One region of the Caballeronia sp. LZ065 genome, then DNA from elsewhere that is predicted to be linked to it. Evidence: predicted binding sites of a transcription regulator. Region 1 holds the regulator's gene; the other holds the start of a gene.
What was found. The regulator FliA, encoded in region 1, starts transcription of late flagellar genes. The targets are predictions, from matches to a motif close to CTAAAGTTTNNNNNNNNNNNGCCGNTA.
Positions count from the first base shown of each region.

Region 2: a site for FliA is predicted at 11,932-11,958, ahead of motA (flagellar motor stator protein MotA). Genes of this name have one in related genera too.

Region 1 is NZ_JARUXV010000001.1:144,296-159,806, forward strand. Features, by position in the region: gene gcvP (aminomethyl-transferring glycine dehydrogenase) at 1-1,686, opposite strand, end outside; gene gcvH (glycine cleavage system protein GcvH) at 1,746-2,126, opposite strand; gene gcvT (glycine cleavage system aminomethyltransferase GcvT) at 2,199-3,323, opposite strand; glycine riboswitch at 3,437-3,569, opposite strand; glycine riboswitch at 3,579-3,681, opposite strand; gene QCE63_RS00740 (hypothetical protein) at 3,794-4,186, opposite strand; gene QCE63_RS00745 (hypothetical protein) at 4,183-4,974, opposite strand; gene QCE63_RS00750 (oxidoreductase) at 5,142-6,185, opposite strand; gene QCE63_RS00755 (UvrD-helicase domain-containing protein) at 6,360-8,447, shown strand; gene QCE63_RS00760 (c-type cytochrome) at 8,665-9,561, opposite strand; tRNA gene QCE63_RS00765 (tRNA-Arg) at 9,902-9,977, shown strand; gene QCE63_RS00770 (aromatic ring-hydroxylating dioxygenase subunit alpha) at 10,005-10,997, opposite strand; gene QCE63_RS00775 (GGDEF domain-containing protein) at 11,319-12,311, shown strand; gene QCE63_RS00780 (RNA polymerase sigma factor FliA) at 12,373-13,104, opposite strand; gene QCE63_RS00785 (MinD/ParA family protein) at 13,123-14,040, opposite strand; gene flhF (flagellar biosynthesis protein FlhF) at 14,033-15,511, opposite strand, start outside.
Region 2 is NZ_JARUXV010000001.1:460,493-476,003, reverse strand. Features, by position in the region: gene QCE63_RS02230 (DUF2844 domain-containing protein) at 1-295, opposite strand, end outside; gene cheZ (protein phosphatase CheZ) at 547-1,239, opposite strand; gene cheY (chemotaxis response regulator CheY) at 1,263-1,658, opposite strand; gene QCE63_RS02215 (chemotaxis response regulator protein-glutamate methylesterase) at 1,709-2,830, opposite strand; gene cheD (chemoreceptor glutamine deamidase CheD) at 2,827-3,579, opposite strand; gene QCE63_RS02205 (CheR family methyltransferase) at 3,576-4,502, opposite strand; gene QCE63_RS02200 (methyl-accepting chemotaxis protein) at 4,692-6,551, opposite strand; gene cheW (chemotaxis protein CheW) at 6,581-7,105, opposite strand; gene cheA (chemotaxis protein CheA) at 7,142-9,439, opposite strand; gene QCE63_RS02185 (response regulator) at 9,515-9,892, opposite strand; gene motB (flagellar motor protein MotB) at 9,985-10,983, opposite strand; gene motA (flagellar motor stator protein MotA) at 11,024-11,884, opposite strand; gene flhC (flagellar transcriptional regulator FlhC) at 12,027-12,602, opposite strand; gene flhD (flagellar transcriptional regulator FlhD) at 12,622-12,945, opposite strand; gene QCE63_RS02160 (glycosyltransferase family 4 protein) at 13,665-14,729, shown strand; gene aqpZ (aquaporin Z) at 14,984-15,511, shown strand, end outside.

The DNA of each region.
Region 1 (15,511 bases):
CATCGTGCGATAGCCGACTGTCTGTTCGGCAGGCGCGAACGGATGAATCTGCGCGAACTCGGGCCACGTGACCGGCAGCATTTCCGACGTGGCGTTGAGCTTCATCGTGCAGGAGCCGAGCGGGATCATCGTGCGGTCGAGCGCGAGATCCTTGTCTGCGAGGCTGCGCAGATAGCGCAGCATTTCATGCTCGGAATGATGACGGTTGAAGACCGGATGCGTCAGGTAGCCGCTCGTGCGTTGCAGTTCGGCCGGCAGCGAAACGGACGCGGCTTCGTCGAGCGCGTCGATGTCGAACGTCTCGGTCTTGCCCGCAACTTCCGCAAACAACGCGAACAGCTTCAGCAGATCGTCACGCGTCGTGGTTTCGTCGAGCGACACGCCCACGCGCGTCGCGCTCACGCGGCGCAGATTGACGTGCGCGGCGTAAGCGGCCTGATGCAGCGCGTTCGTGCTGGCGCCGCTTTCGATCGTCAGCGTGTCGAAGAAGGATTCATTGGCCAGCGTGTAGCCCAGCTTGCGCAGACCGCCCGCGACGATGGACGCGACGCGGTTCACCCGTTGCGCGATCGTCCGGAGACCCTGCGGGCCGTGATAGACCGCGTACATGCTCGCCATGATCGCGAGCAGCGCCTGCGCCGTGCAGACGTTCGACGTCGCTTTCTCGCGGCGAATATGTTGTTCGCGCGTCTGCAACGCGAGACGCAGCGCGGAGTTGCCCTGTGCGTCAACCGTCACGCCGACGAGACGGCCCGGCATCTGGCGCTTGAATTCGTCACGCACCGCCATGAAGGCCGCATGCGGACCGCCGAAGCCGACCGGCACGCCAAAGCGCTGCGTGTTGCCGATGGCCACGTCCGCGCCCCACTCGCCCGGCGGCGTAATGAGCGTCAGCGCGAGCAGATCCGCCGCCGCGATCACATGACCGCCCGCAGCGTGAATCGCTTCGGCGAGCGTGCGGTAGTCGTGCACGTCGCCGTTTGCACCGGGATACTGCAACAGCACGCCGAAGGCATTCGCACTCGCAGCCTCCGCCGCGGGACCGATCTTCACTTCGATGCCCGCCGGCTTCGCACGCGTCTTCACCACTTCGATGGTCTGCGGCAGGACGTCGTCGGCGACATAGAACACGTTCGACTTCGGCTTGCCCACGCGTTGCAGCAGCGTCATGGCTTCGGCGGCGGCGGTAGCTTCGTCGAGCAGCGATGCGTTCGCCATCGCGAGGCCGGTCAGGTCCATCACCATCTGCTGGAAGTTGAGCAGCGCCTCAAGACGGCCTTGCGAGATTTCCGGCTGATACGGCGTATAGGCCGTGTACCACGCCGGATTTTCGAGCACATTGCGCAGGATCACGGCCGGCGTATGCGTGCCGTAGTAACCCTGGCCGATGTAAGTCCGGAACACCAGATTCTCGTCCGCCAGCTTGCGCAGCGACGCGAGCGCTTCCGCCTCGCTCTTCGGCTGCGTAAACGCGCCGAGCGGCAGCGTTTCCTTGCGGCGGATCGATTCAGGAATCACCGCGTCGATGAAGGCCGCGCGCGAGGCGAAGCCGAGCGCGTCGAGCATCGCGCGCTGATCTGCTTCATCGGGGCCGATGTGCCGTTCCGCGAACGCGTCGTGGCGTTCGAGCGCGGCGAGTGACAGGGAGGTGCGGTTCATCAGGCGATCCGGGTGTTCGAGCTTCATGAGAATTCCTGCGAGAAGCGGCTTTCCTCCGGGAAAGCCGCCTTCGTCCATAGAGAAAGTTATTCGCCGATCGACTGGCCGTAGCCTGCAGCGTCGAGCAGCTTGTCGAGACCGTCATTGCTCGACGGCTTGATCTTGAAGAGCCAGCTTTCGTAGGGCGCGCCATTGACCTGGTCCGGCGCGGCTGCCAGCGCGTCGTTCGACGCGACGATCTCGCCCGACACCGGCGCGTAGATGTCGGAGGCGGCTTTCACCGATTCGATGACCGCGATGGCGTCGCCCGCCGCGACGCTCTTGCCGGCTGCCGGCAGTTCGACGAACACGATGTCGCCGAGCGCTTCCTGCGCATGATCGGTGATGCCGACGGTCAGGGTGCCGTCGGACTCGGTGCGGACCCATTCGTGCGATTCGGTGTATTTCAGATCGGCCGGGATGCTCATTGGATGCTCCTTGCGTGATGCGTTCGTGAGGTTCTTGATCGGAGGAAACGGGCGCAGCGGCTTGAACCTGCCTCAGGAGAGATCCACCAGGACCTTGCCGTTGCGCACGAACGGAAGTTTTACCACGCGCGCCGGGACTTGCTTGTCACGAATCACGACCTGCACCATGTCGCCGACGGCAACGGCGGCGGGCACGCGCGCGAACGCGATCGACTCCTGCATCGACGGCGAAAACGTGCCGCTCGTGATCTCGCCTTCGCCGTGCTGCGACAGCACTTTCTGATGAGCGCGCAGCACGCCGGCCGCGCGACCGTTTTCCTTCATCAGCACCAGTCCGACGAAGTTCGCCTGCGCGCCATTTGCTTCCAGCGCGCTGCGGCCGACGAAGTCGCGTTCGCTTTTCAGGTCCACCGTCCATGCGAGGCCGGCGTCGAGCGGCGAGACGGTGTCGTCCATGTCCTGACCATAGAGGTTCATGCCGGCTTCCAGCCGCAGCGTATCGCGCGCGCCGAGACCGGCGGGCTTGACGCCGGCGTCGCGCAGCGCGTTCCACAGCGCTTCGACGTGCGTCGCGGGCACGACAATCTCGAAACCGTCTTCACCGGTATAGCCGGTGCGCGCGAGCATGACTTCGCCGTATGCCGTCGACGGGAAGCGCACTGCGTTGAACGGCTTGATCGATTCGGTTTGCGTGCGGGTGTCGGGCAGTACGTGCCAGACTTTTTCGCGGGCGTTCGGACCTTGAGCGGCGATGATCGCCATATCGCGACGCGGCGCGATGGAGAGGTTGAACTCGCCTTCAGCATTCAACTGCCCGAACCAGGCGATGTCCTTCTCGGCGGTACTCGCATTCACGACGACGCGAAAGCTCGTCTCGGAGAAGTAATAGACGATCAGGTCGTCGATGACGCCGCCGTTGCCGTTGAGCAGGCACGAATAAAGTGCGCGGCCGGGTGTCGTGAGTTTGTCGACGTTGTTGGCGAGCGCGTACTTGAAGATATCGCGGACGGCTTCGCCTTCGAAATCGACGACGCGCATATGGGAGACGTCGAACATGCCGGCATCGGTGCGGATGGCGCGATGCTCGTCAATCTGCGAACCGTAGTTGACGGGCATGTCCCAGCCGCCGAAATCGACCATGCGCGCGTTCAGCGCAAGATGGGCGGCGTGCAGGGGCGTGTGTTGAAGGTCGGTCATCGGGGCCTCGGTTCGCGAAACAAAAAAGGCCACGCAGCGCACGTTTCGTCTGCCGGATGAGCCTTTCGTGCTGTCGAACAGCGCGCAAGGCTTATGCCGCGACGATTGCGATGCGTGACCCCTCTGTCCTCGGTACCTGAGAGATTGCGCGAACCGTGCACGGTCGTGCTGCGGTTCATCGCGCGCCCCTTCGGTGGGCAACTGGCTCCGTTACAGAAGCCGCTGCCGCTCTCCAGAGTGCGAGGAAATGGTTCCTCGACGCCGTCGGTCCTTTTGCCTGAGAGTTTGCGGGTATGCCCCTTCGGCGGCGCGGCGACACTGCTTGAACAGCGGCCACGCGCTCTCCCGACGCGTGCGGCAGAATTTACGCGACCGAATTGGGGTTGTCAAACGCATCCGGGGGCGGAATGGGTGGGGGCGGACAGTTCGCGGCGCACCGGGATTGCGCTTGGCCGGGGGGGCGCGGCCGATCAGGAAAAGGCGGTCTGGGCGCGTTCGACGTGCGCCTGGAAAGCGTCCGCCCGAGGGACAAACGCACGGCAATTCGCCAGCAGATCCGTGGCCTGACACTGTGTGAACGGCTCGGCGAGACGATAGTCTGCATCTGTTCTCACGCGCTTGAGGTCGATCAGTGAATAGGCCAGTGATCGTCCTTTCATGCCTCCTGCCTTGAGTCGCTCGGTGAGCTTGACGTGCTCACCACAAAGCTGCGGACTGGATGGCAGGCAGTGATCCGCCACGATCAGCGCCTTGTGGCAGGCGGCGTAGTAGGCGCGCGAGGCGCCCGCGCGCCATTCACATTCGTGACTGCCCGCCGACAGCTGTTCGGCCAGCTTCAACAGATCATCGACTTCGATACTCATCGCTCTACCTCGATGGACACACCTGCCGGGATATAGGAGGCAAATGGACGGCACGCAAATGTGATGGCTTCAGGGTGAGCGTTCTCGAAGCGTTCGGTCAACGTGTCCGCTATCGCGAAATTCACGGTGGCACAACGGCTCGCGGACTGATCGACGAAAAGCTCGTATCGCATGGAGTGGTCCGGATAAACCACGACGGTGGTTTGCCTGATGACACACTCTTCCTCGCAGATGGCCGCGATGGCCGACTCCAGCAGAGCCAGACGTAACTCGATGGCGATCTCCGCGCTCTGAAGCCTGCCGAGGATCCCCTCCATCGACACAAAAAACGCATCCACTTCCGTTAGTGCGCTGTGATTTTCCCGAGAATGAACGATGTTCGCCGCGTCTTCGAAATGCAGTGCTCCGAAAAGCACGCGTGCCGCATTCACCTTGAATCGAGCATCATCACCTGCATTCAAGACCGCCCGACGCGCGTATTCGACAGCAAGACGCGGCATGCCTATATTGTTCAAAAGCGAGGCCGCATTGCCCAGAATCATCACATCATGTTTCGCGAGCGCATGAGCGGCTTCAATACACCGAATGCACTGGCCTCGGTCGCCACGCAAAAAGGCAGTAAATGCAAGAATTAGCCAGCACAACTCCGGCTGCTGCCGGGCTCTTTCGAGAAGTGCCTGAGCTTCTCGCTCAATACGCTTTATCCGGAATGCATTGCCATTCGTTGTGATCGTCATGTCGATCACTTCGCTGAGCCATTCCGTCGTGGCGAGTTTGGGAAGGTTCAAGGACGACTGCTCCGGAATTCAAATCACGATCTGTCCGGATACTAGCAGCGCAATCGAAGCAAACCGCCGTCTCGAAAAAAATCAGAAATAACGCCTGCCGGAATACACGAAAGGCATGAATCTAGCAGCAATCCGCCCGCATTCACGCCTTTCATCAGCACGTGCTTTCACGCCCTCGCGAACGCCACGCTCCGCCCTTCGCGATCGCTCTGCATGGCCAGTTCGATGATCGTCATCGTATCCACCGCATCCTGCGGCGAAACGGGGAACGGCTTGCCATCCTGGATCGACGCCGCCAGCGCCCGGTAAAACTCGATGTACGCGCCGTCCCTCGTCGCGAATTCATGGCGCAGATCGTGATCGCCGTCCACTTCGCGCAGCAGACCCGGCGGATTCTTGCCGAACTCCGGATTGCCCGGCCGCATGCCGGCGCGCAATTGATCTTCCTGCGTGTCGAGCCCGTTCTTCACGTAGCTGCCGCGCGTGCCGTGAACCGCAAAACGCGGCGGCTCCAGCGCCGCGAGCGCGCTTGCGTGCAGGATCACTTGCTTGTCGTCGTAGCCGAGCACGAGATGCACGTAATCCGGTGCATGCGCGTGATCGCGATGCGTCTTGACGAACGCCGTCACCGTCTCCGGTGCGCCGAACAAGGTCAGCGCCTGGTCGATCAAATGCGGCCCCAGATCGAACAGCAACCCGCCGCCGCGCGCCGCTTCCTCGCGCCAGCGTTGCGGAACCTTGGGGCGGAAGCGGTCGAAGTGCGATTCGTAATGGGCGATGCGCCCGAGCCTCCCGCTTTCGATCAAGCCGCGCAACGTCATGAAGTCGCCGTCCCAGCGGCGATTGTGGAACGGCGCGAACAGCAGCCCTGTCTGCCGGGCGAGATCGGCGAGCGTGCGGGCATCGGCGGCGCTGAGCGTGACGGGTTTGTCGACGACCACATGCTTGCCTGCCGACAACGCGCGCTGCGCGAGGTCGAAGTGCGTGTCGTTCGGCGTCGCGATGACGACGCACTCGAGCCCCGGAACGGCCAGCAGCGCGTCGAGGTCCGCCACGATCTGCGCGTCGGGATAGTCGGCCTGCGCGCGCTCGGCCTGGCTGGTCGCGATGGCGGTCACTTCGGCCCGGCCGCAATGCTCGATGACGGGCGCGTGGAACGTCGCGCCGGCGAGGCCGTAACCCATTACACCGACTTTCAGTGCTGAACTCATGCGGGCATCCTGTCGTGGAAAGCGGTTTGATATTGTGGCACGCCCGCGCTCGACGCCCGGTGCCCGTCGACGGGAAGCAGGGCCGGAACCTCGTGCTTTTCATCGTGTTAACATCGCGCACTCCTCCATGCGCCGGCTACGTGCCGCGCGCCTCAGAATCCAAAGCCCAGAACGATGTCCGCAGGTCTGAACGCCGCGCAAAACGAAGCCGTGCGCTATCTCGATGGTCCCTGTCTCGTGCTCGCCGGCGCGGGCAGCGGCAAGACACGCGTGATCACGCAGAAGATCGCGCATCTGATCGAGGGGCGCGGCTTCGAGCCGAAGCACATCGCGGCGCTCACGTTCACGAACAAGGCCGCGCTCGAAATGCGCGAGCGCACCGCCAAGCTGCTTGAAGGCAAGACACTGACCGCGCCGGGCAAGGAAGGCCGCCGGATTCCGGTCAATCAGTTGACTATCTGCACGTTTCACTCGCTCGGCGTGCAGATCATGCGGCAAGAGGCGGAGCACGTCGGCCTGAAGCCGCAGTTCTCGATCATGGATTCCGACGATTGCTTCGGCATGGTTCAGGAGCAGCTCGGCACCACGGACAAGGGGCTGATCCGCAAGATCCAGTCGATCATCTCGCTGTGGAAGAACGCGATGGTGTCGCCCGATCAGGCGTCGGTGCTCGCCGGCAACGAGGACGAACATCAGGCGGCAATCGTGTATCGCAGCTACGCCGCCACGCTGCACGCTTATCAGGCGCTCGATTTCGACGATCTGATCCTGCGCCCGGCACAACTCTTCGCACAGAACGAGCAGGTGCGCGACAAGTGGCAGAACCGCCTGCGCTACCTGCTGATCGACGAGTATCAGGACACCAACACCTGCCAGTACGAACTGGTGAAGCAACTGGCCGGACCGCGCGCCGCGTTCACGGCCGTGGGCGACGACGATCAGGCCATTTACGGCTGGCGCGGCGCGACCATCGAGAATCTCGCGCAGCTCGGCAAGGACTTTCCGAAGCTGCACGTCATCAAGCTGGAGCAGAACTATCGCTCGACGGTACGTATCCTGACCGCGGCGAACAACGTCATTGCCAACAATCCGAAACTGTTTGAAAAGAAGCTGTGGTCCGAGCACGGCATGGGCGACACGATCACCGTAACCGGCTGCAACGACGAAGAGCACGAGGCGGAATCCGTGGTGTTCCGGCTCTCGGCGCACAAGTTCGAACGGCGCACGCAGTTCCGCGATTACGCGATTCTCTATCGCGGCAACTTCCAGGCGCGCATCTTCGAACAGGTGCTGCGGCGCGAGCGCATTCCCTATGTGCTGTCGGGCGGGCAATCGTTCTTCGACAAGGCCGAGATCAAGGACCTGATCGCCTATCTGCGGCTGATCGCGAATCCCGACGACGATCCCGCTTTCATCCGCGCGATCACGACGCCGCGCCGGGGTGTCGGCAACACGACGCTCGAAGCGCTCGGCGCGTTCGCGGGCGCGGCGAAGGTGTCCCTGTTCGAGGCGGTGTTCATGGGCGGCATCGAGGCGCGTCTGTCGGCGCGGCAGGTCGAGCCGCTGCGCACCTTCTGCGAGTGGATTCGACGGCTCTCCGACCGCGCCGCGCGCGATCCGGCCACCGAAGTCCTCGATGACATGATGGAAGCCATTCACTACGAGTCGTATCTCTACGATGCCTACGATGAACGGCAGGCGCAGTCGAAGTGGCAGAACGTGCTCGAGTTCCTCGAATGGCTGAAGCGCAAGGGCACCAAGCCCGAAGCGGCGCCCGGCACGGAGCAGACCGGCTTCGACACCGCCGACGGTCTCGCCGACGAAGGCAAGAACCTGCTGGGACTGATTCAGACCGTTGCGCTGATGTCGATGCTCGAAGGCAAGGAAGAGGATCCGGATGCGGTGCGCCTGTCGACGGTGCATGCGTCGAAGGGGCTGGAGTATCCGCACGTGTTCCTGGTGGGCGTCGAGGAAGGCATCATGCCGCATCGCGGCGCTTCGGACGAAGATACGCCGGTCGACGATGCGCGCATCGAGGAAGAACGCCGTTTGATGTACGTCGCTATCACGCGGGCGCAGCGCAGTCTGCATCTGAACTGGTGCAAGAAGCGCAAGCGGGCGCGCGAGACGGTGGTGTGCGAACCGTCGCGCTTCATTCCCGAGATGCTGCTCGACGACGCGCCGCCGCCGACTGCCGAAGAAGCGCCGCTGTCGCCGAAGGACCGGATGGCGATGCTCAAGGCGATGCTGCAGAAGACCTGAGTTCGCGCCGGGGTTCATCTGGTGCATTCAAAAAAACCCTGCGACACCCCCGCAAAACCGCCGTGCTTGCCGCATAGATAGTCTTTGACGACTGCTTGCTTGAATCGTGCGCTGTGCTTGCTCATGAAAAAACACCCCAAATCGTTGGACCGGTGTCCAACTTTTGGGGTGCAGTTCACTCGCGTGCGCAGGGTTTTTTGCTTTGCGGCCTGGCCTCTTACTTCGACGCGTTCACCATGTAGTCGACGGCGGCCTTGACATCGGCGTCCGGCGCGTTCGATCCGCCCTTCGGCGGCATCGCGCCCTTGCCGTGCAGCGCGTAGTTGTAGACAGTGTCCATCGGCTCTTTCAGGCGCGGAGTCCATGCGGCCTTGTCGCCGAACTTCGGTGCACCGAGCACGCCTGCTGCGTGACACGCCTGGCAGACCTGCTCGTAGAGCGCCTTGCCGGCTTGCGCGGCGTCGGCGCTCTGGGCCCCGGCAGCCGGAGCCGGTGCGGCCTGCGGCACCGAAGCCAGCGCGGCGACGGCGGCCGCGGCCTGTGCGTTCTCGTTGGAACTCGCGCCTGCCGGTGCGGCTGCACCCGGTGCGCTTGCTGCGTTCGCCGCCGCGCCCGGCGCTGGTTGCGCGGGCTCCGCGAACTTGGCGCCGCCGTCGTTCGCCATGTAGACGACCGCGCGCGCGATTTCGAAGTCGCTGTAGTCGTCGGGATTCGTGCCGCCGCGCGCGGGCATCGCGCCCTTGCCGTTGAGCGCGTTGTGCAGCAGCGTGTCGTAGCCTTCGCTGATGCGCGGCGCCCACGCGCCGGCATCGCCAAACTTGGGCGCGCCGGCGGTGCCGGCAGCGTGACAGGCGGAGCAGACGGCCTTGAAAACTTCCTCGCCGGTTTTGTAGACGCGCGGGGCGTTGGCGTCGCGGACATCGACCTGGGCGGCGGGCGCGATGCGCTCGTTCACCGAGGCTTCGATATCGGTGCCTGCGCCGGTGCGCGTCGAGTTGTTCACATAGACGGCGAGCAGAATGATGATGGCGACGGGAATGGCGAATCCCGCAATGATCGCGACGATGAGTTGACCGGGCGTCTTGATCGGGGCTCCGTGGGGTGCTTCGCTCATGCTTGTCTCGTCTCCCGTTTTTTGGTGTGAGTCGGTTCAGTGACAGCGTGACAGCTACCGCATGCATTGCCTGGGCGCTCAGACCTGGCGCCGAGACAAAGCCGTGGGGAAAGGCTCGGTCGATTATAGACGGAACGTTCGAGCGGCGGCACAGGGCGGCAGCGTGACCGGACGGGCGTTTACCCGAATCGTGTGATGCTTGGCCGAACGAGCGGGCATCGAGTTTGCAGCGCCGCGCGATGGACGGGGTCAGGGAAAACAGGTATCCTCTCGGATTCGCGTGGGCCTTGAAGCCGGCTTTCTTTGGGCCGCTTGCCTTGTTCAACAGCCCACCGCCGATGCGCCCGTAGCTCAATGGATAGAGTACTGCCCTCCGAAGGCAGGGGTTGCTGGTTCGATCCCAGCCGGGCGCACCAAGTCGCTGTCGTTTCTCAGCGCAGCCGCTACACCCCACCCGTCGTCCCCCACCCGAACGCCAGCTCCGCCAGCCATCGCCGGTAGGCCACCGACATTCGGTCACACTTCTGATGCAGCTCTGCATCGAGCGCCAACGGCAAGCACTTCGGCCATTGCGATTCGACGATCGGCGTGTCCTGCATCAGAATCTCCATGTTGAAGTCATAAAGCGCCTGATCGCTGTGCGTCGCGTCATCTTCGTGAATGGAGACGAGCCACGCCCGCGTTTCCGTCTCCGACACCGGCGACGCCACCAGCATGATGTGCAGCGCGCCCTGCCCGCCCACGGCCATCTTGGTGAGACTCGCGATCAACGGCCGCCTGACGCGATACACATAGTCGATCATCGCGCCGCCGCCCTGTCCCGGCATGCCGGCCGGTTGCCAATAACGGCACTGTCGCGCTTCAAGACCGCCATCGACCGGGACGACTTCGTAATCGGGCACCTCGGTATGCGCCTGCTCGCCCAGAATCCCCCCATGCACGAAAGAGAAATGGGCCATGTCGAGAAAATTCTCGACCACTCTCGGCGCCGATGACCTCACCGTCTGCGGCGCAAGATTGATGCGGCGCCCGCCGGGCACATCGGCTTCCGGATAAAAATCGAGCGCATACGCGGGCTCGCCGAAACACATCCAGACAACGCCGTATTTCTCTTCGCTGACGAAGGTCGTTGCACAGGCGCGTTTCGGCGGACGCAGTGCGGGATTCGACGGGATATGCAGACACTGCCCCTCGATGTCATATCGCCAGCCGTGATACGGACACGTGATCCAGTCGCGCGATACCGAGCCGAGCGACAGTTGCGCCCCGCGATGCGGACAGGCGTCGCGCCACGCATGCGCTGCATCGAGACTGTCCCGCCACACGACGATGCGCTCATCCGCGACGAGGAATCCTCGCGCCTCGCCCTCCGGCACGTCCTCGCTGTTGCAGACCGGCAGCCATTCGCCTTGCAGGGAAGAAGCGTTGTTGTGCATTGTCATCAGCCGTAAGCAGGAAGATGGGGAAGATTCGCAAGACCGCGATTGCCCCAACCCAACCTGCAGCGAAATCGCAAAAAGTAGCAGAATAGCGGGTCGCGCGACGGTGCAACCCGATGCAACGCCTTCACACCACCTCCCGCGACGGGGCCGCACATACAGAGACAGCAGCACACCATAACAGCAAGAAATCACCATCCAGGGGTTCATATGGAGCAGGCGCATCAACCGGCACGCCGGATCCAGGCTTTCATTGGGTCCGGGCACCGGAGTCCCGAACGGGAGCAGGCCACGCTTCGGGTCTGGATGGGAACTGCGGTGCTTCTCGCGTATGGCCTCTTCGAGTGGTGGCGCCCGTCACACGATGCCTCGATGGTCGTGCGGCTCGTCGCCCTCTATGTGTCGTACGGCGCCATGACGCTGCTCGTCGTGAGCCGCGCGAGCGCCACGTCCGGGACGCGCCTCACGCTCACGACCATCGCCGATCAAGCCTTGCTCGGACTCGCGCTCGCGGCCGGCGGCGCCAGCGCGCTGCCGCTCATCTGGGTGATGTTCTGGTTTCTGATCGGTTCGGGATGCCGGTATGGCAAGCGCACGCTCGCGGTGTCCTGTGCGACGGCGCTCATCGTGGTGATCGCGCTCGGCCTCGTACAACCGTGGTGGCATGCCAACCTGCCGGTCGCGATCGGTCTGGGACTGAGCGTGCTGGGGGCATCGGTGTATCTGAGCGTGCTAGTCGACCGGCTTGGCAAGCTCAATCTGGATCTCGCGCGCCAAGCGTCCACCGATCCGCTCACGGGCTTGTCGAATCGCTATGCGCTGGAGAAGATCGTCAACCGGGCGATGACCGCGCCACCCGCCGGCCACGACGGCGATGACGCCACGGCCCTGCTGCTGATCGACCTGGACGGTTTCAAGGAAGTGAACGACACCTACGGGCACGCGGTCGGCGATGTGCTGCTGCAATCTTTCGCTCAACAGCTCGAGACCCGCCTGCGCCGGACTGACACCATCGCCCGGCTCGGCGGCGACGAATTCGTGGTGCTCGCCCATCAGATGCGCGACCGGTCGGCGGTGCTCGCCGTGGCCGACAGCATTCACTCTGCGCTAGCCGCGATCACGTCGGTGCAGGAACGGAAGGTTTCGGTGTCGGCAAGCATCGGCGCCTGCCTGTTGTCCGGCGCGACGATCGTGCGCCAGTCCGACATGAATACCGTGCTGCGCGCCGCCGACCGTGCGATGTATCGCGCGAAGAGTCTGGGCGCCGGCAAGACCGTGTTCGCCGAAACCCACGACTTCGAAACCGGCTAAAAAAATGACCCGCATCGCTGCGGGCCATCCGTGTCATGCATCACAGTTCAAGCGTCAAGCGTCAAGCCTCGGCGCCGGTCCAGGCCTGCTCGCGCAGCTTCGTGCGCAGACGCGCCACCGCCTGGCTGTGCAGCTGGCACACGCGCGACTCGCTCACTTCCATCACCGCGCCGATCTCGCGCAGGTTCAGGCCGCGCTCGTAGTACAGGCTCATCAGCAGCTTTTCGCGTTCCGGCAGCCGTTCGATGGCTTCGATCAGCGCGCCGCGCAGGCTGTCGTCCATCAGCGCGGACAGCGGATCCGAACGGTCGACGCAGTAGCGGTCGAGGAACGGCTCGTCATCGGCGGAACGGTCAAAGTCTTCGTAATAGATCAGCTGCGCGCCGTGCAGGTCCTGCAGCATCGACTGGTATTCGTCGAGCGGCATCTTCATGTGCTCGGCGATTTCCGTTTCGCTGGCGGACCGGCCGAGATTCTGCTCGACCTTGTGCACCGCCGATTCCACCTCGCGCGACGTCTTGCGCATGCTGCGCGGCAGCCAGTCGTTGGCGCGCAGCTCGTCGAGCATTGCGCCGCGGATCCGCTGGCTTGCATACGTTTCGAACTGCGCGCCCTGATCTTCCTTGTAGCGGCCAGCCGCATCCAACAAGCCGATCATGCCGGCCTGGATGAGATCGTCGAGATCGACGCTCGCCGGCATCTTGGCGACGAGCTGAAGCCCCAGCCGGCGAACGAGCGGTGCATATTTCGTCAGCGTTTCGGACTGTGAGAGTTTGCCTTGGGCGTTATACATCTTGGTCACCTATCTTGATCACATCGACGCCGTACTGCTCATGGCCAGTTCGTGAAGCGCGGCCGCACGATGCGCCGTCTCCCGCCCGCCCTGCTCAGAGTCGCCAACCGGAATTCGCGCGTCCGCCTGGCCGTTCACCGCACGCGCATACGGCGCGGGGCGCATCGGCCAGTGGAGGAGCTCTGCTGCAATCGCGCGGTAGTCGCGTGCCGCGGCTGTAGCCGGGAACGCTTCGACTGCGCAGCGTGAGAGTTCCTTTGCCCGAGCGACGCGCGCATCCTCGGACACATATCCCGCCTGCACCAGCGACACAGCCAGATACCGGCTTGCGACGCCCGACAGGTTGTCGAACGCGACCGCCGCATCGGCCGGGTTCTGCACGTGATTGATCAGCACGCGGAACTGGCCGATCGCATGGGCGTAGTGCAGACGCTTCATGCACGCATACGCCTCGGTGATCGCCGACGCGGCCACCCGCGTCACTACGAGAAAGTCATGCGCCTGCGCCGCGAGCGACGAGAGCGCGCCATACCGGTCCAATTGCGCGTCGATCAGCACGATGTCCGCCGGACCGTCCAGCAACGCGCGGCATTGCGCGGCGTCGTGGCTGATGCGTTCGTCACGCGGCGCCGCAAGCAGCGAGAAACCGAACGGCGTGCGCCCGGCAGCTTCCGCGAGCGTGCTGCGGCCCGCCATCACCGCGGCGGCCGCGGCTGCATCCTCGATGCCGGCGAGCCGGCTGGCCGAAGCCGAATTGCGGTGCTCGTCGATCACGAGCACGTCCTTGCCATGCACCGACAGCGCCGCGCCGAGGTTCAACACCGTCGACGTACAGCCGATTCCCGCCGGGCCGCCCACGACCGCCACCACCCGCGAGCCGGCTCGCGTGAGGAGCCGTCGCAGACCTTCTGCCTGGTCGAGCACGAACTTATCCAAAGTGCACCCCATGCATGTCGGTCGAGGCACGCGCGGACAGCGCGGAGAGCAGCGCGGGCACTTCTTCGTCGTTCGGCACGAACGGCGAGCCGTCGCGCGGAATGCAGAACGCGCTCTTGATGAGAAAACGCTTGGTCGCGACGTACAGGTTCTCCGGCACCTTCTGTCCGGTCGAGACGTAATGCACCGGCAGCTTGTAGCGGATCACCGTGTCGAGCACGCCGCCGAGATTGGTGGCTTCATCGAGCTTCGTCAGGATGCAGCCCGCGAGCGGCGGCTGGTCCGGCGCGCTCTTGTAGGCCTGCACGACTTCGTTCAGCGTGTCGCCGTGGCTGGTCGCGTTGAGCAGCAGGATGCGCTGCACCGGATGACCCGCACCGCACAGCATCGCGATCTGGTCGGAAACCATGCGGTCGCGCTGGCTCATGCCGATCGTGTCGATCAGCACGATGTGTTTGTTGCGAAGTTCGGACAGCGCCAGTTGCAGGTCGGCGGCGTCCTTCACCGCATGCACCGACACGCCCAGAATCTTGCCGAAGATGCGCAGTTGCTCGTGCGCGCCGATCCGGTAGCTGTCGGTCGTGAGCAGCGCAACCTTGCTCGCGCCGAAGCGCATCACGCAGCGCGCCGCGAGCTTCGCCGTGGTGGTCGTCTTGCCGACGCCCGTCGGGCCCATCAGCGCGAACACGCCGCCGCGCTCCATCAGCGCGTCTTCACTGTCCATCACCGGAATGTTGCTTTCGAGGACTTGCTGCACCCATTCGAGCGCGCCTTCCACACTCTCCATCTCCGGCATGTTGTCCATCACCATGCGCACGAGCTGCGCCGAGAAACCGGCCGAGAACAGGCGCTTGGTCAGCGCGCCGCCCGTCGGGTTGCGGCGCTGGCGTTCGCTCCACATCAGGCCGGCGAAGTGCTCTTCCATCATCTCGCGCATCGACGAGAGTTCGTTCATCACCGTGTCGTTGACGACCTGCTGCATGCGCGCCCGGATCGCTTCCGTCACGACCGCCGCCGCATTCGCGGGCAGGCCTTCGAAGACGCTTTCCGGCGTGGCAGGCGCGGCGCTCGGCGCCGGCGTCTCGGCGTGCGGCGCGCTCGTGTTGATCTTGTGCGCGGCGCGGCGGGCAGCGACCTGCGCGGCTTCGCGCGCCCAGTCGGGGGTTTCGATCTTCTGCTGCGTGGCGGGCTGCTTGACCGGCTGCGTCGCTTCGGCTCGCGCCGATTGCTGCTGGCGCAATGCGTACTTGGCAACTTCCGTTTCGTCCGACTCGACCGGCGCCTGCGACAGCGTCGTCACCGGCACGCCCATGCCACGCGCAATCGCTGCCGACGGCGTGAGCGGGCGATTCGACGGCAGCGACGCCTGTTGAGCCAGGCGCTTCGCGTGTTCGACCAGCCACGGGTTGGTGTCGGCCATCGTACGGGACCTGTCGTCGGCGGGGGACGCGTAGTCGTCTTCGTCGTCGGC
Region 2 (15,511 bases), 320 kb from region 1:
AGGCGATGCCGAACACGACGTCTTGCACCGACAGATATTCGTTGATGGTGGTGCCGCTCGCGAGCAGGGTGGACCGCACGGTGTAACCGGCTGACGAGCTCGAGGATGCGCCGCTTGCGGTGGCCGCCCGCGCGACCGCCTTCGCGGTGGGGGGCGTGGCGCCTGGCGGCACGGCCATCGGTGCGCCGCCGAGCGCTGCATAGGCGGGCGCGGCCGCCCAGACGCACAGCGCGCCGGCTGCGCCAGCCAGTGCCTTTGCCAGACGCCCAGGACGGGTTTGCTTCGGTGCTTTCACTGCGCCTCCTGTCGGATTGCCGGCCTGCCGCCCTCTCAAAAACGACCGGCCTCGTGACAATAGAGTGACTGATACGCCACTGTTTTTTGCACGCCCCAACTCACGACGTGACTACCGTCAGTATGCCAGCCGCGAGGAATAGGCCTAGCGTTCGCAACCGCGCACAATGAAAAAACGCGAAGCGCAAGGGCATGCGCTTCGCGTTATCCGCAAGGACCGAGCCCGTCGGGCCGACACCTCGCAAAAGACCGTCAGAAGCCGAGGCTGGCCAGCAGATCGTCCACTTGCGACTGATCCTGCACGACGTCGCTGCGTCCTTCCGGGTTGATCTGCGGCCCGTTGAGGAGCCCTTCCGGACTGCCGCTCGCAGACGACATCAATGCCGCCGCCGATGCCGCGAACTGCTCGCGGCGCTCGGGCGCGATGTTCTCGAGCAGCACACCCAGCAGTTGTTGCTCGATCAGATACACGACGTCCGTGATCTTCTTGATCACCTGACCGGTGAGATCCTGGAAATCCTGCGCGAGCATGATCTCCAGCAGTTGCGCGTTGGTTGCCTGCGTGCGTTCCGGCACGCTCTGCAGGAACGTGCGGGTGTCCGCGAGCAGCGCCCCGGCCTCGGCCTGTGCGAGCGGCGCGTCGTACCAGCGGGACCAGCGGGCATCGAGCGCCTGGGCTTCGCCCTGCATCGCTTCCTGCACCGGCTTGGCGAGTTCGATGGCGTTCAACGCGCGCTCGGCGGCCTGCTCGGTCATCGTCGCGACGTACTTGAGGCGGTCGCGGGCGTCGGGCACGGCCTGCGCCGCGGCTTCGACCTGCTTGTCGAGACCGAGCTCGCGCATCGAGTCGCGCAGTGTGCGCGTCAGCTGGCCGATGCGCGCGAGAATGCGGTCGCTCGACGCGTCGCCCTCGGCTTCGGCCGCGGAGGCGACCGCGGCGGCCAGTTCAGTGGTCAGATCGTTCACGATCAGCTCCCCGCTTTGGCCATCTTCTCGAGAATCTTGGTCAGCTTCTCGTCGAGCGTCGCGGCGGTGAAAGGCTTCACCACATAACCATTCGCGCCCGCCTGCGCCGCCGCGATGATGTTCTCTTTCTTCGACTCGGCCGTGACCATGAGCACCGGCAGATGCGAGAGCGCCGCGTCCGCGCGGATCTGCTGCAGCATCGCCAGGCCGTCGAGGTTCGGCATGTTCCAGTCGGTGATCACGAAGTCGAAGCCGCCGCCGCGCAAACGCGCAAGACCGGCCGCGCCGTCTTCGGCTTCATCGACGTTCCCGTAACCCAGCTCCTTGAGCAGGTTGCGCACGATACGGCGCATCGTCGGAAAATCGTCGACGACGAGGATCTTCATGTTCTTGTCCATCATTACTCCCGTGTGTTCTCAATGCGGCTGCGCCGCTCAATCCAGACAAATCAGACGCGCTGCACGCGTTCGCCCATCGAGGCGAGCCGCGCCATGACGCGGCGGCTCATTTCCGTCAGCGGCGCGATTTCACTCGCGCCACCCATTGCAATTGCTTCGCGCGGCATGCCGAACACCACGCAACTCGCTTCGTCCTGCGCCAGTGTGTAGGCGCCTGCCTGCTGCATCTCGAGCAGACCGGCCGCGCCGTCGCGGCCCATGCCGGTCAGGATCACGCCGATCGCGTTCTTGCCCGCGTGCTGCGCCGCCGAATGGAACAGCACGTCGACCGACGGCCGGTGCCGGTTCACCGGCGGCGCATCCGACAGATGCGCGACATAGTTGGCGCCGCTGCGCGCAAGCACGAGGTGCGCGTGACCCGGCGCGATGTACGCATGACCCGGCAATACACGCTCGCCGTGCTCCGCTTCCTTCACGGTGATGCGGCACAGGCCGTTCAGCCGCTGCGCGAACGACTTCGTGAAACCTGGCGGCATGTGCTGCGCGATCATGACCGCGGGCGCGTCGGGCGGCAGCGGCGTCAGCACTTCGCGAATCGCCTCGGTGCCGCCCGTCGAGGCGCCGACGATCACGAGCTTTTCCGTCGAGACCAGCGGATTGTTGAAATGCGGCGCCGGCTTGTGCGGGCTCGCCTGGGCCGGCGCGCTCGCCGGATGTGCGTGCTGCCTGACGCGTGCGCGCGACGCGGCGCGGATCTTGTCGGCGAGCTTCTCGGCATAGTCGAGCATGCCGTCGCGAATGCCGACCTTCGGCTTCGTGACGAAGTCGACCGCGCCAAGTTCGAGCGCGCGCAGCGTGATTTCGTTGCCGCGCTCCGTCAGCGACGACACCATCACGACCGGCATCGGCCGCAGGCGCATCAGCTTTTCGAGGAAATCGAGACCGTCCATGCGCGGCATTTCCACGTCGAGCGTCAGCACGTCCGGGTTATGCAGCTTGATGAGTTCGCGCGCGACGAGCGGGTCCGGCGCGGTCGCGCACACCTGCATGTCGGGTTGCGAATTGATGATCTCGGTCATCAGGCTGCGCACGAGCGCGGAGTCATCGACGCACAGCACCTTGATCTTCGGTGCAGCGGATGGTTTCGCAGGGAGCGCGTGATTCAGGCTCATGCTTCCTCCTGCGTGTTCGCGCCGCGCACGCTGCGGGCCGCGTTGCCGAACAGTTCCACGCGCGGTTTGGCGAGCGTGCTTGCCGAGTTCGTGAAGAGTTCGACGCGCGGTTTGGCGGCGCTGCCGTTCGACTGGAACAATTCGACGCGCGCACGCGCCTTGGCGAGCCGTTCGGCGCGCTCTTCCGGCGTGCGCTGCACCAGCGCCTGCTCGCGCTCGACCACCACGGGATCGTGCTGTGTCTTCAGTTTCTTGACCATGACCTGACCCGAACGCGGCATGAACGCGACCTTGCGCGGATGCATACCCTGCAGGTCTTCCGCCACGATGCGGATCTTTTCGAGCGCGAGGTAGCGGCGCACGAATTCCGAGTTGCGGTCGCCGATGTTGATCGTGGTCATGCCCGCGAGCACCGCGCCGCCGCCGAACACTTTCGCCTCGAAGCGCTCGCGCCGGCCGCCGCGCTTGATGAGTTCGTTGATCAGCACTTCCATGGCGTAAGCGCCGTAGCGCATCGAATCGGACGAGGCATGCGAAGCGTCGGAACCGTCGTCAGGCAGCATGAAGTGATTCATGCCGCCGATGCCCGCCGTGCGGTCGTTGATGCACGCCGCCACGCACGAGCCGAGCACGGTAACGAGGACCATGTCCTCGCTCGTCATGTAGAACTCGTTCGGCAGCAGCTTGACGCCCGGCTTTTTGAAGTGATTGTCGTAATAGAGATTCGACGCGATCGGCAGTCCGCTCATGCTGCCTCTCCCGTCAGTGCGCGTGCAGTCTTCGGCGCGGCGCCCGGTTTGGCATCGCGCGCCAGTTCGTACACGGTCTGGCCGCGCAGCCTGAAGGCCTGCGACACATAGGTGAAGTTCTCCGAATGCCCCGCGAACAGCAGCGCACCCGGCTTCATCAGGGGCTCGAAGCGCGACAACACCTGACCCTGCGTCGGCTTGTCGAAGTAGATCATCACGTTGCGGCAGAAGATGACGTCGAACGGGCCTTTCACGTCGTAGCGCGCATCGGTCAGGTTCACGCGGCCGAAGTTCACCATCGCGCGCAGTTCAGGACGCACCTTCACCAGGCCCGCATGCGAACCCGTGCCCTTCAGGAAAAAGCGCTTCAGGCGCTCGACGGGCATTGTCTTGACCTGGTCCAGCGAATACACGCCCGCATCTGCCTTGGCCAGCACCTGGCTGTCGATGTCGCTTGCGAACACCGTGCACTGGCGCGCAGCGTGTTCGCCGAGCGCTTCGACCAGCGTCATCGCGATCGAATACGGTTCCTCGCCGGTGGACGCCGCTGAGCACCACACCGAGAACGGCTGCGAGCGGCGCTTGACGAACTCCGACAGGATCGGAAAATGATGCGACTCGCGGAAGAACGCGGTGAGATTCGTGGTCAACGCATTGACGAATGCTTCCCACTCGGCGTTGTCCTCGTGGGTTTCGAGACGGTCGAGATAATGCTTGAACGTGTCGATGCCGCAGGCCCGCAGACGGCGCGCCAGACGGCTGTAAGCCATGTCGCGCTTGTGGTCCGAGAGCGAGATGCCCGCGCGCCGGTGAATCAGCTCGCGGATGCGGGCGAAGTCCGCCGCCGTGAATTCGAAATCGCGCTCGACTTCACCGCGCACCGGGGCGGGCATGTCGAGACGCGCGTTGCGCGTGGCCGTCATGATGTTTGATGCTTCCCCGGCATCGCTGCCGATGCCTGATGTGGCGTGTCCGTCGCGCTCGCAACCTGCGTGGCGTGCGAAGACCGTGAGCCCGCGCGACGTCCTTGCGTTCCGAAGAAACGCTGCTCGTCGAGGGTATCGCGCGCTGCCTGCATGGTCGTTCCGTTTCGCACTTGATTGAATGAAGGCTTAGAAGGTTTCCCAGTCGCCGTCGTCGGCGGTCGTCGCCTTGACGCGCGGCGCGGGCATCGCTGCCGGCGCGCTTGCACGCGGCGCGGGAGCGGTCGCTTTCTTCACGGCTACCTTTGCAACTTCCTTGATAACGGCCGCATCCGTCGCGACGTTAGGCTCTGCCACAACTTTCGCGGACTGAACGGGCTTCGACGGCTTGAACGCGCTTTTCACGACAGCGGCCCGGGCCGGCGTCGGCTCGATGCGCGCAGCCGGCGTGAGCCGCGCGGCGGCCGTCGTGGCGCTGCTGCGCACGGGCGCGGCGCCCTCGACGCGCCATTGCGCGACGACGCCCTTCAACTGTCGCGTCTGCTCTTCGAGCGACGCAGCGGCGGCCGCCGCCTGCTCGACGAGCGCGGCGTTCTGCTGGGTCACGCTGTCCATCTGCGTGACGGCGCGGTTGACCTGCTCGATGCCGTCGGACTGCTCTTCCGACGCCGCGCTGATCTCGCCCATGATGTCGGTCACGCGGCGCACGGCCTGCACGATCTCGCCCATCGTCGCGCCGGCACGCGCCACGAGTTCCGTGCCGCTGTCGACCTTCGCAGACGAATCGCCGATCAGCGCCTTGATTTCCTTTGCCGCCGCCGCGCTGCGCTGCGCGAGCGAACGCACTTCGCCCGCCACCACCGCGAAGCCGCGGCCTTCCTCGCCGGCGCGCGCCGCTTCCACGGCCGCGTTCAGCGCGAGAATGTTGGTCTGGAACGCAATGCCCTCGATCACCCCAATGATGTCGACGACCTTGCTCGAACTCGACGCAATGGCGTGCATCGTATCGACCACCTGCTCGACCACTTCGCCGCCGCGCGACGCGATGTCCGATGCATTCACGGCCAGCTGGCTCGCCTGGCGGGCGTTGTCGGCGTTCTGCTTCACCGTGCTGGTGAGCTGCTCCATGCTCGACGCCGTTTCCTGCAGCGATGCCGCCTGCTCTTCCGTGCGTTGCGAGAGATCCGTGTTGCCGCTTGCGATCTCGTGCGCGCCGACGTCAATCGATTCCGCGCCGCGATGCACCGCGCCCACCATCGTGGTCAGGTTGCCGCGCATGCGTTCGATGCCTGCGAACAGACGGCCGATCTCATTGCCCTGGTCGCTGTGCGCGGTGTGCATGAGATCGCCGTTCGAGATGCGGTCGAAATGCTCGACGGCCTCGTTGATCGGCTTGACGATCAGGCTCGCCAGCGCCAGGCGCGTACCGATCAGCATCAGCACCGCCAGCGCGAGCACCGCGCCGATCATCACGTTGAGCGCGGCGACATGCGACGCCGTGCTCGCACGCGCGTTCTCGGCGTGATCCTGTTGCGCGGCGACGGCCGTCGTCACAGCTTGGTCGAAGGCGACGAACATCGGGCTGATCTTCGTATCGGCGATTGCGTGATACGCGGCCATGTCCTTCGCGCGGATCGCGGCGAACTCCGGCTCCACGCCCGTCTTGAGCAGCGCGTCGTGCTGCGTGACGAGCGCGTCGAGAATGTCCTTCGGCAGCGTCGGCTTCGACGTGTCGAGATAGAGCTTCCAGTTCTCATTGCTTTTGCCGAGCAGATACTGGCCGCGTTCGATCGCCTTCTGCGCTTCCGCATCGTTGCCCGCTTCCGCGAGCGAACGCACGCGGTCGAGCGTGATGCGCGAGCGCAGCAGATACGACGAGGTTTCGGACAGCGCGCGCATTGCGGTCATGTCCTCTTGCGCGAGCGACGTAAGCGCCGAGCTTGCGGCGTTGAGACCGGTGAGCGCGAGCGCGCCGATCACCGCCGCGCAGCCGGCGAACAGGAGACCGACGAGCGTGAGCGTCGTACGGATCGACAACTTTTTCAGCATGGCTTCGTTCCTGCTTGGCTAAGTTCGTTTCATGCGCCGACGGCGTCGATCAATGCCATCTCGCGGCTCGTCATGAGCTTCTCGATATCCATCAGGATGAGCATGCGGCCCTCGACGGTGCCGAGGCCCGTCAGGTATTCGGTGGCCAGCGTGCCGCCGAATTCCGGCGCGGGCATCACCTGTTCGGGCGAGAGCGTGAGCACGTCGGACACGCCGTCCACCACCATGCCCACCACGCGATGCGCGACGTTCAGGATGATCACGACAGTCTGGTTGTCGTAGTCGACCCGGCCGAGATTGAACTTGATGCGCATGTCGACGATCGGCACGATGATGCCGCGCAGGTTGATCACGCCCTTGATGAACGCGGGCGCGTTGGCGATGCGCGTGACGTTGTCGTAGCCGCGGATCTCCTGCACCTTGAGAATGTCGATGCCGTATTCCTCGGCGCCGAGCGTGAAGACGAGGAATTCCTGTCCGGCGGCTTCGGCCTGTTGCGCGTCGCGGCGCGTAACGCTCGACGGCGCTGCGTTGATCGATTGAATGTCTGCCACGAGAGCTCCCTGTGTCTTTCGTCTGGTCGGGTAGTGTTAATGTGCGTGCGCGGCGTGCTGGACGCGCGACTCGCGATTGAGCGCGGCCACGTCGACGATCAGCGCAACGCTGCCGTCGCCGAGGATGGTCGCCGCGGAAATGCCGTGCACCTTGCGGTAATTCGTTTCGAGGTTCTTGACCACCACCTGCTGCTGACCGACGAGTTCGTCGATGAGCATCGCGAAGCGGCGCCCTTCCGTCTGCATGATGGTGACGATGCCCTGGGTCGGTTCGGTGCGCGCGCCTTCGACATCGAAGACACTGTGCAGCGCGACCAGCGGCAGGTATTCGCCGCGCACGCGCACCACGCGCTCGCCGTTGGCGACCGTGTAGATGTCCTCGGCCACCGGTTGCAGCGACTCCATCACGAAGTTGAGCGGCAGGATGAAGATCTCGTTGCCGACCTTGACCGACATGCCGTCGAGGATCGCGAGCGTGAGCGGCAGCACGATCTTCGTCGTCGTGCCCGCGCCCTGGCGCGAGCTGATCTCGACGTGACCGCCCATCGACTGGATGTTGCGCTTGACCACATCCATGCCGACACCGCGCCCGGAGATGTCCGTCACTTGTTCTGCAGTCGAGAAGCCCGGCATGAAGATGAGTTGCCAGACTTCTTCGTCGCTTATCGACTCGGACACCTGCATGCCCTGCTTCTGCGCCTTCGCGAGAATCTTGTCGCGGCGCAGGCCGGCGCCGTCGTCGCTCACTTCGATCACGATGTTGCCGCCGTGATGCGCCGCCGACAGCACGAGCTGGCCGGTCGCGGACTTGCCCGCCGCACGGCGCGCTTCCATGGTTTCGATGCCATGGTCGAGCGAGTTGCGCACGAGGTGCGTGAGCGGATCGATGATGCGTTCGATCAGGCTCTTGTCGAGTTCGGTCGCCTGACCGAACGTGACGAGTTCCACTTCCTTGCCGAGCTTGCCGGCGATGTCGCGCACGAGGCGCGGGAAGCGGCTGAATACGTAATCCATCGGCATCATGCGGATGGACATGACGGCCTCTTGCAGGTCGCGCGCGTTGCGCTCGAGCTGCGCCATGCCGTTGAACAGACGGTCGTGCAAGGCGGGATCGAACGTGCTGGTGGTTTCCGCAAGCATGGCCTGCGTAATCACGAGTTCGCCCACCAGGTTGATGAGCTGATCGACCTTCTCCACACCGACGCGAATCGAGCTGCCTTCCGCCGATGCGGCGGCTTGCGGCCGAGCCTTTTTCTCGGCGTCGCCCGTTGCGGCCCTGGACGGCTGGGCGGCGGGCTGCCCCGCCGCCGTCGCCGCTTCTTGTTGTACTGCTTCGTGAGCGGCCACGGATGCAGGCGACGGTTCCGCCTGCGATTGCTTCTGCTCTTCCTGTAGCGTGGGTTGCATCGCTTCTGGCGCCGCCGCTGCCGGCTGCGCCTCGATGGCTTGCGCCGCGCCGTCGCCCCGGCCGATCGTGATCTGTGTTTCATCGATCACGAAGCAGCACACGGCGACGATGTCGTCGGCGGGAACGTCCGAGTCGAGCCATACGACGTACTCGGCTTCCGCCTTCTGTTCCCCGACGATGCTTCCCAGATTTCCCAACTCCTCGATCAGAGTCGTCAGGTCCTTCTCGCCCACCCCCCGTAGCGTAATTTTCAGGTGGGGTCCAACTTCCGCGCGCGGCGCGCCGGTGTGTCCCGGCGTCGCTTCAGCGACGGTTCCTGCATGCGTGACGGCGTTGCTGCTGTCGGCGAGTTCGAACGCGCCGTCCCAGTTGCCGTTGTCTTCGAGAATGTCCATGGCCTGCGCGAGCACGTGCGCGGGCGGTGCGTTCGGGCCGTCGTATGCCGGCGCGAGCGGCGCCGCGGCCTCGTTGTGCCCGACGCCCGGCAGCGCGGGCGGTTCGATGTGCGCCGCTACCGGCGCTACGTTGGCTTCCGCGCTCTCGGTCTTCAGGCGTTCGAGCTTCGCGCAGATCGCGGCCGCCGCGGCGGCATCGGGCTCCTCACTCGCGCGATAGGCAGCGAGCTGGTCGGAGAGCACGTCCTTGGTCGCCAGGAAGGTGTCGATCATGTCGCGGCGCAGGACCAGCTCGTTGTTGCGCGCGCGGTCCAGCAGCGATTCGAGAATGTGCGTGGTTTCGGTGAGCGCGGTGAAGCCGAAGGTCGCCGCGCCGCCCTTGATGGAGTGCGCCGCGCGGAAAATCGCCGCGAGGTCTTCGGGATCCGGATTCGCGATGTCGAGAACGAGCAGCAGTTGCTCCATCTGCGCGAGCAGTTCATCGGCTTCGTCAAAGAACGTCTGATAGAACTGGGTAATGTCGAGTGTCATGCTTGAGTCACCGCTGGAATGCTGTTCAATCGGCGCCGTGCTGCGCGCATTTCTATGCCGTTTTTTGCGACGTTTTCAGTGCTGCGCGTCTTCCGAAAGCGCCGCGACCAGTTCGGTCAGCAAGTCCGGATCGAGCGGCTTCTCGATCCAGCCCGTCGCGCCCGCGCTGCGCGCCGCGTTCTTGAACGGTTCGCCGTCTTCGGTCGTGAGCACCAGGATTGGCGTCGCACGGTACGCGTGGTTCGCGCGCAAAGCCATGATGAGATCGAGCCCGCTCTTGCCCGGCATGTGATGGTCGGTCAGGACGAGATCGAAGCGCTCGGCGAGCGCCCATTCCAGCCCTTCGTCGCCGTCGGACGCGACCGTCACTTCGTAGCCGGCTACCGCCAGCGTCGCCGAGATGATTTGCCGCATCGCGGCCGAGTCATCGATTGCCAGAATGTTCTTGATCATGTTTGTCTCTTGCCGTTGCCGTGATGACGGTCGAAACGGGTCCGGTCTTGAGGCTGATTTTTCGAGGGCTGCTGTTTCGCGGGCCAATGCGCTCAATGCGCCGCGCTCTTCGCCCTGATGCCCGGAATTAACTGCCCGAGCGTCGCCGGCGCGCCGTTCGCGTCCGCGCCGTTGTCGAGCGTCGCGCCCGCGCCGCCGTCGTCGCGCAGCATCGCCAGTTCCGTCTTGTGATTGAGCACGATGACGCTGATGCGCCGGTTCTCCGGATCGAACGGATCCTTCTTGTTCAGATTCTGCGTGGATGCGAGACCGAGCACGCGCATCACCTTGATTTCGTCCATCCCGCCCGCGACCAGCTCGCGACGCGATGCGTTCGCGCGGTCCGCCGACAGTTCCCAGTTGCTGTAGCCCTTCTCGCCGCCCGCGTATTTCACGGCGTCGGTATGGCCCTGCACGACGATGCGGTTCGGCACGTCGTTCAGCGTCCGGCCGATCTCGCGCAGGATGTCGCGCATGTAGGGCTGCACGGCGTTGCTGGAGAGCGCGAACATCGGGCGCTTCTGCGTATCGACAATTTCAATGCGCAAGCCCTGCTGCGTCGCTTCGATGCGGATCTGCTGCTTGAACTGGCGCAAGGTCGGATTGGCTTCGATGGCGGCCATCAGCTTGACCTGAAGATCGTGCAGACGCGCCTGCTCGCGGCGTTCGAGTTCGCCTTGCGCGGCCTTCAGCAGTTCCTCGTCGGTCGTGGACGACGCGCGCTGCGCCAGCCGCGTGCTGCCGTCCGAGCGGCGCGCGGCGCCCGGCTCTTCGCTGGAGATATCGCGGCCGCCGCCCATCAGGATGCTGTCGTCCATGCCGACGGTCTTGCCGCCGACCATCGCCGCCTTGAGCGGCATGTTGAAGTATTCGGCGATGCCGCGGCGCTGCACGGGCGAGGTCGAGGAAAGCAGCCACATGAGCAGGAAGAACGCCATCATCGCGGTCATGAAGTCCGCGTAAGCGAGTTTCCAGGCGCCGCCGTGATGACCCTTGGCACTCTTGCCAACGACGCGCTTGATGAAAATGGGACGTTCGCTGTCGTTGCTCATGGCTGAGTCCTGACCGATGGATCGTGCGCGAAGCGTCGCATCACTTCGCCTTGACCCGGCGCACGTGTTCCTCGAGTTCGGAGAACGACGGACGTTCGGTCGAGAACAGCACCTTGCGGCCGAACTCCACCGCGATGGCGGGCGCGTAGCCGTTCAGGCTCGCGAGGATCGTGACCTTGATGCACTGGAACATCTTGGTCTGCTCGGCCACGCGCTGCTCGGCCACGTTGGCGAGCGGCCCGATGAAACCGTAGGAAAGGAGAATGCCGAGGAAGGTACCGACCAGCGCCTGCGCGATCATCTCGCCGAGGATGGCGGGCGGCTGATCGGCCGAGGCCATCGTGTGCACGACGCCCATCACCGCCGCGACGATGCCGAACGCCGGCATCGCGTCGCCGACCTTGGTCAGCGCGTGCGCGGGCGCTTCGCCCTCGACGTGATGCGTTTCGATTTCCTCATCCATGAGGCTTTCGATCTCGAACGCATTCATGTTGCCGCTGACCATCAGACGCAGGTAGTCGGTCAGGAATTCGACGATGTGGTGATCCGCGAGAATCTGCGGATACTGGCTGAAGACCGGGCTCTTGGACGGATCCTCGATGTCGCCCTCGAGCGCGAGCGTGCCTTCCTTGCGGGCCTTCGCGAGCAGCACGTAGAGCAGGCCCATCAGCTCCATATACATGCCCTTGTTGTACTTCGCGCCCTTGAAGAGCGTCGGAAGGACCTGGATCGTCGCCTTGATGGTCTTGACGTTGTTGCCGAGGATGAACGCGCCGACGCCCGCGCCCACGATCATCAGGATCTCGACCGGCTGCATCAGCGCGCCGAGGTGTCCGCCTTCGATGGCATAGCCGCCGAACACGGACAGCAATGTCACGAGCGCTCCAACAAAAATCAGCACAGTCGAGTCCTCACGTTTTTGATGCGGTAAGACCGCCGTTAGGTGGTTTACGGCACTCGACTGGAAAACTTTGATGGCGCGTCAGGGCAGCCGGCAAACGTTGAAACCCACGCCGCAGAACGGGCGCGGGCCGGGTGCGGCGTCAGGCCGCAAGACTCCGCGCGGGTTCCGCAGCAGCGGCCGCTGCCTGGATCTTGCGCGTCTTGCCGGCGCGCGACGGCGGCTGGCACAGGCCGCAGACATAGCCCGCGCGCAGTTCGTATGCATGCGCGACGAAGCGTCCGCCGCAGCGGGTGCACGCGTTGGTCTGGAGCATGCCGGATTCGAAATAACGCACCAGGGTCCACGCGCGCGTGAGCGAGAGCACGGGTTCGTCGCCATACAGGGCGGCGTGTTCGAGATAAAGCCGGTAACTCTTCACGATCGCCTGGATCGTACTCTGCGCGCCGTCGGCGCCACCGTGTTCATCGATGAAACGGTAGATGCCGTGGAACAGCGACGAATGGATGTTCGGCTGCCAGGTCATGAACCAGTCGGTCGAGAACGGCAGCATGCCCTTCGGCGGCGACGCGCCCTTCAGCTCCTTGTAGAGCTTGATGAGCCGGTCGCGCGACAGGCTCGTCTCGGCTTCGAGCAGTTGCAGGCGCGCGCCGAGCTCGATGAGTTCGATCGCGAGCGTGATCTCGCGGACTTCCGCCACTACGCTTCGGGTTGCCATCGGCCGTTCGCTTCGTGCGTCAGCCGATCTGCGCGACAGGACTGTCGGCCAGCAGGATCGCCGCGTGCGCCTGCGTGAGCGCCGCGCTCTTGTCCTTGTCGGCCAGCGACGAAAGAATGGTGTGATCGTCGAAGCGGAAACGGCACAGCAGATGGCTCGACGATGCCACCTTCACGGCCTGCGCGAGCGTAAGCGAGGACAGCACCTGTGCCACTTGCTCGGACAGGCCGAGCCGGTACATCGCCGAGACGCGGTCTTCCTGCAGAAGACGCTGGGCGAGAAGCACATACGACAGATTCACCTCGCGGATTTCCACGAGCGTACTCGTAGCGCTGTTCGTCATCTTTTTCCCCGAATCGTTACGTGGCTGGTCAGGCCGGCGGGGTAACGTTTGCTCGGTTCGCAACAGTCGCGGCGAAACCGGCCCCGCACGTGTTCTCTTGTGCCAGACGATTGTCGCCGATGCTCGAAGGCGCCGCTGTCGGAGAACGTGTCCGAAGCATCGCAGGATTTCAAGGAGGTTTTGTGTAGGAATTCTTCCTACACGGCGCGAAAACGGGCCGTGACGCACCCGTGGATGCAAGAACCGGATATCGGCAGCTATTCGTCTGACTTAATGGACATCTGGCGAGTTTATTCGGTGTGAAGTTGTGCCAGCGGCGCCCGAAAGCCGGGTTCAGCGTTCGGGAACGCGACGTGCTACACACTGCCGCGCGGTCATTTTCCAGATGTGTGATTCGTCTACATTGCTGACAACACTGCAATTTCTGACTTCGTAACAGCGTTTGTTTCGTGCTGTAACAACGATAAGCGATTGAAAAATGACGTGAAATGCCGCTCTCGATCCTGATAATGAGCAGTAAGGGATAACCCGGTCGCGATGTAATCTTCATCTCCGGGCCGATCTCGGGCGGCGTCTTACCTGCGCGGCCCGCCCGAAATGGCATGTGTTGAGCGCTCGACCGGAGCGTGACTGCGATGCCTTAAATGACGCCTTAACCGGCATGGGTCCTGAGCCTGACGCGAAAGCGCCCGCTCCGCCCGAAACAGGAGAGTCACGTTATGCGAATCGCACAAATTGCACCGTTGCACGAAGCAGTACCCCCGAAGTTCTACGGCGGCACTGAGCGGGTGGTGTCCTACCTGACCGACGCACTCGTCGATCTGGGTCACGACGTCACCTTGTTCGCCAGCGGCGATTCGCAAACCAAGGCGACTCTGGAAGCCGCATGGCCGCGCGCCCTGCGTCTGGATCCGACGATCCGCGACGCCCTCGCGCCGCATATGCTGCTGCTCGAAACCGTCCGCCGCCGTGCGCACGAGTTCGACGTACTGCATTTCCACCTTGACTACATGCCGTTCCCGCTGTTCACGCAGCTGGATACGCCGTTCGTGACGACGCTGCATGGCCGTCTCGACCTGCCGGAGCTGCAACCGATCTTCAACACGTTCACGAAGGCGAACGTGATTTCGATCTCCGACAACCAGCGCGGACCGCTGCCGCAGGCCAACTGGCTGAACACCGTGTATCACGGCCTGCCGAACGAACTGCTGACGCCGCAGCAGCACAAGAAGCCGGAGTACCTGGCTTTCCTCGGCCGCATCTGCCCGGAAAAGCGTGCCGATCTGGCCATCAAGATCGCGGCGCAAAGCGGCCTGCCGCTGAAGATTGCCGCCAAGGTGGACAAGGTCGACCAGGAGTATTTCAAGACCACGATCGAGCCGCTGCTGTCGCATGCGGACGTCGAGTTCATCGGCGAGATCAACGAGGCGCAAAAGCCGGATTTCCTGTCGGGCGCAAAGGCCCTGCTGTTCCCGATCGACTGGAACGAGCCGTTCGGTCTGGTGATGATCGAATCGATGGCCTGCGGCACGCCGGTGATCGCGTTCAATCGCGGTTCGGTGCCCGAGGTGATCGATCATGGCGTGACCGGCTTCATCTGCGAGGACGTGCAGGGTGCCGTGGGTGCGTTGCAGCGTCTTGACGAACTCTCGCGCACCGAGATTCGCGCGCAGTTCGAACGCCGCTTCAGCGCGCAGACGATGGCGCAGAATTACGTCGACAGCTATACCGCCATGCTCCAGGCCGCCAAGCGCCCGGTGCTGCGCCAGGTTGCCGTCGGCTAAGCAGCCTTCCCATCCAGGCGGTCTTCGATGACCGCAGCAAGAGCCGCCCTTTGGGGCGGCTTTTTTTTCGTCTGGTGTTTGCTGAGAGCGTTACGCACGAACAATCCTAAAATTCTTCATGACGTCGTGAATACGCCGAATAACCGATCAATTTTGACAATTTGCAAAAGAAAGCGCGCTTAAACTGCGCTCGACGCGCTCATTAAGTGCTCTTTTCGAAACAGCGGCAATTCACATTTCACGAAGGCGGAAACATGAATTTATCGAAACGTCTCGGGGCCGAAATCTTCGGCACGTTCTGGCTCATCCTGGGCGGCTGTGGAAGCGCCGTGCTTGCCGCCGCCTTCCCCGAGCTCGGCATCGGATTCGCGGGTGTCGCACTGGCATTCGGTCTCACCGTGCTGACCATGGCTTATGCCATCGGCCATGTGTCCGGCTGCCATCTGAATCCAGCGGTGAGCATCGGCCTGGCAACGGCGGGGCGTTTTCCCGTGCGCGACCTCGTGCCATATATCGTTGCGCAGGTGATTGGCGCGACATTGGGGGCGTGGGTTCTCTACCTGATCGCGATCGGCAACCCGAGTTTCGATTTCACGTTGAGCGGCTTTGCCGCCAACGGCTTCGGCGAGCACTCGCCGGGACACTTCACGATGGTCGCCGCGCTGATCTGCGAGATCGCCATGACCTTCTTCTTCGTCTTCGTGATCCTCGGCGCCACCGACGAACGGGCGCCGAAAGGCTTCGCGCCGCTCGCCATTGGCCTCTGCCTGACGCTCATCCAC